Regions from separate parts of the Micromonospora sp. CPCC 206171 genome, predicted to be linked through region 2. Evidence: riboswitches for the same ligand, from Rfam matches in the RefSeq annotation. Region 2 holds a riboswitch; the other holds the start of a gene.

Region 1 (2,386 bases), on a different contig from region 2:
CCGGGCCAGCGGGTGCGCGCAGAACAGGCCGTCGCGGACCCCGATGTCGTGCTCCCGGGCCAGGTACGCGGCCACCTCGGCGGAGTCCCGGCCGGCCAGCACGAACGACACGATGCCCACCCGGGGCGCGTCGGGGGAGAACGTGCGCAGCTCGACGGCGTCCGGCAGCGCGGCGAGCCCGTCGCGCAGGCGGTCCACCAGCCGCTGCTCGTGGGCGTGCAGCGCCGCCCGGTCCGCCCCGGCCAGCGCCGCGCAGACGGCGGCCAGGGCGACCGCGCCGAGCAGGTTGGGCGTACCGCCCTCGTGCCGGGCCGGGCCGGTCGTCCAGCGCACCTCGTGGGTGGCCGCGCCGACGTGGCTGGTGGCGCCGCCCCCGGCCAGGTACGGCGGGGCGTCGTCCAGCCAGTCCGCCCGGCCGAGCAGGATGCCCGCGCCGAACGGGGCGTACAGCTTGTGTCCGGAGACGGCCAGGTAGTCCACGTCCAGTGCGGTGACGTCCACCGGCGCGTGCGGGGCGAGCTGGGCGGCGTCCACCACGATCCGGGCGGCGTGCCGGCGGGCCACCCGGGCCAGCTCGGCCACCGGCCAGCGTTCGCCGGTCACGTTGCTCGCCCCGGTCACCGCCACCAGCACCGGCAGCCCGGAGGTGGCCCCCCGGCGCAGCTCGGCCAGTGCGGCGTCCAGCGCCCGGACCGCCCCGGCGGGACTCTCCGGCACCGGCAGGCGGACCGAGCCGCGCGGCCAGGGCAGCAGGTTGGCGTGGTGCTCCCCGGCGAAGGTGACCACCGTGGTGCCCGGGGGCAGCGCCCGGGCCAGCAGGTTGAGCGCGTCGGTGGTGTTGCGGGTGAACACGACGTGGTCTTCGGGCCGGGCGCCGAAGAAGTCGCCGACCGTCTGCCGGGCCCGCTCGTAGGCCAGGGTGCAGCGCCGCGACAGCGCCCCGGCACCGCGGTGCACGCTGGCGTACCAGGGCAGGAGCTCGGCCACCGCGTCGGCTGCGGCCCGCGCGCAGGGCGCGCTGGCGGCGTGGTCCAGGTTCACCTGCCCGGGTACGCCGAGCACGCCGAGCGGATCCGGCCCGGTCGAGGCCGGCGCGACGGTGGTCGGGGCGGCGGGCGGTACGAGGGTGAGGGTCATGGTGGGCCTCCGGGGTCCAGGGACCCCGGGTGTGGGCACACCGGGACGGGGTCCGCGCTTGCCCAGCACACGGATCGGGCCGGGCCCGGTCATCACCCGGGGCACCCCACCGCGAACCTCGACGAGGGTTGCCGGCCAGCAAGCCGGGGCTTGACGCTGGCGCTCGTGACCTGACCGCAGCATAACCACCACCGATGCGCCCGGACCAGTGGACCGGAGATGACTACGCTGACCGCATGGCCGACACCCCGCCCGGCTCGCCCGCGCCGCCGCCGCTCGCGCCCGCCCTTCCGCCGCCGTCGGGTGGAGCCCTGCCCCGGATGCCGCTGCGCCGGCTCGGCTGGCGACGGGTCCTGGCGCTGGCCGGGGTGGTGCTGCTGATCGCGGCCTGCGCGGTCTACATGCTCTTCGTGCTCGGCTCCAACCTCGGGCTGGAGGCACTGCTCATCGGCCTGGTGGCGGCGATCCTGCCGGTGCCGGTGCTGGTCGCCTGCTTCCTCTGGCTCGACCGGTACGAGCCGGAGCCGCTGAAGTACCTGATCTTCTGCTTCGCCTGGGGCGCGTTCGTCTCCACCGCCGCATCGCTGAGGGTCAACGAGACCGCGGCCGGGCTGTTCAAGGACTGGGGCCTGCCGCAGGCGCTCACCGGTGTGCTGGTGGCGCCGTTCATCGAGGAGCTGACCAAGGCGCTCGGCCCGATCCTGCTGCTGGTCTTCCGGCGGCGGGAGTGGTCCGGCATCACCGACGGCCTGGTCTACTGCGGGCTCTCGGCGGTCGGCTTCGCCATGGTGGAGAACATCCTCTACCTGGGCGGCTACGGCTACGCCTCGGGCGCCGACCAGTGGGGCCCCGCCACCGGCTTCCGGCAGGTGTTCGCCATCTTCATCACCCGGATCCTGCTCTTCGGCTTCGCCCACCCGCTGTTCACCTCGATGACCGGGGTCGGGCTGGGCATCGCCGCCCGGACGGCGGACCGCCGGGTACGGTTCCTCGCGCCGGCCGCCGGCCTGCTGCTGGCGATGATGCTGCACGGCACCTGGAACCTGATCCCGACGCTGGTGCAGGCCACCGGCGAGCTGGTGATCTTCATGTACGGCATGGTCGCGCTGATGGTGCCGATCTTCTTCGGCATGGTCGGCTTCGCGGTCTGGCTGCGGGCCTGGGAGGGGCGGCTCACCGAGCGGACGTTGCCGGACTACGTCCGGGCCGGCTGGCTCAGCCCGCCCGAGGTGGCGGCCCTGGGCAGCCT
Region 2 (2,386 bases):
ACCTCGGCCAGCGTCGGGCCCGTGAGCTTGTACGTCGACGTGCGCCTGATGTCCAGCTCGGCCATGCTCTTGCCGTCGCTGCGGGTCAGCCAGACGACGGTGGCCTGCTGCCCGGCCACCTTGACCGACAGGACCGGGGTGCGGTCGCCGAGATCGGCCAGCGCCCGGAAGGCCGGCTTGCCGCCGCTGTTGCGCCAGACGAGCACGGTGAAGAAGGTGCCGCTGCCCCCGCCGTTCAGCGCGACCACGCCGACCGCGTCGGCCGCCCCGTCGCCGTCGAGGTCGCCGATCCCGCACGGCTTCTGCAACAGCACGGTCGCGCCGTCCTCGCCGGACCACTGGCCCTCGGTGAGCGGCAGGTGGTCCGGGTAGCCGTTGTAGGGCACCTTGGCGCTGCCGACGTGCGCACCGGCGAGCTGCTTGCAGGTCAGCGCGGGGGCGGCGGGCGGCTTCGGCTTCATTGTCAGGGTCTCCGCCGGCGCGGGCGCGGCCGGCGCCGCCGTGGTCGGCGTGGCGCTGGGGGCGATGGCGGCCGGAGCCGCGGCGGTGGACGCGTCCGCGGACGGGGTGACGGTGGTGGACGCGGTGTCGGTCGTCCCGGTGTCACCTCCGCACGCGGTGAGCAGGCAGACCAGCGTGACGGCCGCGAAGCTCGGCAGGGTCCGGCGCATGGGCGGAAGGTTCCTCTCTCGACGGGATCGCCCGCACCGTACTGACCGCCCGCCGCCCACGGCCTCCGCTCACAGCGTGGGAACCGGGGTCGGGTTCGGGCCGCGGAACTTCTAGACTCGGTGGCACAACTGCATACCTCATCCAGAGGGGCTGAGGGATACGGCCCGACGACGCCCCGGCAACCACCCGCACGCTCGATGACGAGCGGACGCGGGCAGGTGCCAATTCCGTCCCCGCCGCAGGGTGCGATGCGGGGAAAGATGAGAGGACTCTCGACATGACGTCGACGCTTCCCGCCGCCCCCGGCATCGACACGACCGCCAGCCCGGCCCGCGCCCTGGTCTGCCGCGCCTGTTCCGCGCGCTACCCGCTCGCCGCCCAGCACGCCTGCTACGAGTGTTTCGGGCCGCTGGAGGTCGACTACGACAGCGCCGCCCTGGCCGCCGTCACCCGGGAGCGGATCGAGGCCGGCCCGCAGAACATCTGGCGGTACGCCGCCCTGCTCCCCGCCGGCCAGGACCCGGCCACCCGGGTGACGCTCGACCCGGGGCTGACCCCGCTGGTCGCCGCCCCGCACCTGGCCGCCGAGCTGGGCATCACCGGGCCGCTCTGGGTCAAGGACGACAGCGCCAACCCGACCCACTCGTTCAAGGACCGGGTGGTCTCGGTGGCGCTGACCGCCGCCCGCGCGCTCGGCTTCACCCGGTTCGCCTGCGCCTCCACCGGCAACCTGGCCAACTCGGTCGCCGCCCACGCGGCCCGGGCCGGCGTGCCCTCGGTGGTCTTCATCCCCGGCGACCTGGAGCAGGGCAAGGTGGTCACCACCGCCGTCTACGGCGGCGAACTGGTCGCCATCGACGGGTCGTACGACGACGTGAACCGGCTCTGCGGCGAGCTGGTGGAGACCGACGAGTTCGAGGACACCGCGTTCGTCAACGTCAACGTCCGCCCGTACTACGCGGAGGGCTCCAAGACCCTCGGCTACGAGGTGGCCGAGCAGCTCGGCTGGCGGATCCCGGCCCAGGTGGTCATCCCGATGGCCAGCGGCGAGCTGCTCACCAAGATCGACAAGGCGTTCTCCGAGCTGGTCGAGATCGGCCTGGTCGAGGCGCCGGCCGGTGGCTGGAAGGTCTTCGGCGCCCAGTCCGCCGGCTGCAACCCGATCGCGGTCGCGCTGCACGGCGACAGCGACACCATCGTCCCGGTCAAGCCGACCGGCATCGCCAAGTCGCTGAACATCGGCGACCCGGCCGCCGGCCTCTACGCGCTGGAGGCGGTGCGCCGCACCGGCGGCTGGATGGAGTACGTGGACGACGAGGAGATCCGGGCCGGCATCCGGCTGCTCGCCCGGACCACCGGGGTGTTCGCCGAGACGGCCGGCGGGGTGACCGTGGCGGTGCTGCGCAAGCTGGTCGAGTCCGGCCGGCTCGACCCGACCGCGGAGACCGTCGTGTTCAACACCGGCGAGGGACTGAAGACCATCGACGCGGTCGCCGGTCAGGTCGGCCCGACCCACCGGATCAAGCCCTCGCTGCGCGCCGCCCGCGACGCCGGCCTCCTCGCCTGACGCCCGCCGCCCCGCCGCCTTCGGCGCCCGCCGGTCGGCCCGCTTGATCGAGCGCGCCACCCACGGGGTGTCGGCCGGCGGGGTGACCCCGTTTGCGGCGTGTCGCGCCCTCCCGCCGCCGGGACACCGCGACACGCCGCAAACCGA

The links. A riboswitch is a leader RNA that binds a small molecule or an ion and turns the genes downstream of it on or off. The one in region 2 is predicted to bind S-adenosylmethionine.
Region 1: another riboswitch for S-adenosylmethionine. It lies ahead of V6U89_RS13925 (aminotransferase class V-fold PLP-dependent enzyme); the one in region 2 lies ahead of thrC (threonine synthase).

The regions. Positions count from the first base shown of each region.
Region 1 covers NZ_JBAKHT010000009.1:179,073-181,458, reverse strand. The annotation lists gene V6U89_RS13925 (aminotransferase class V-fold PLP-dependent enzyme) at 1-1,137, opposite strand, end outside; SAM riboswitch class IV at 1,187-1,308, opposite strand; gene V6U89_RS13920 (PrsW family intramembrane metalloprotease) at 1,332-2,386, shown strand, end outside.
Region 2 covers NZ_JBAKHT010000007.1:5,512-7,897, reverse strand. The annotation lists gene V6U89_RS10850 (hypothetical protein) at 1-671, opposite strand, end outside; SAM riboswitch class I at 807-939, shown strand; gene thrC (threonine synthase) at 950-2,239, shown strand.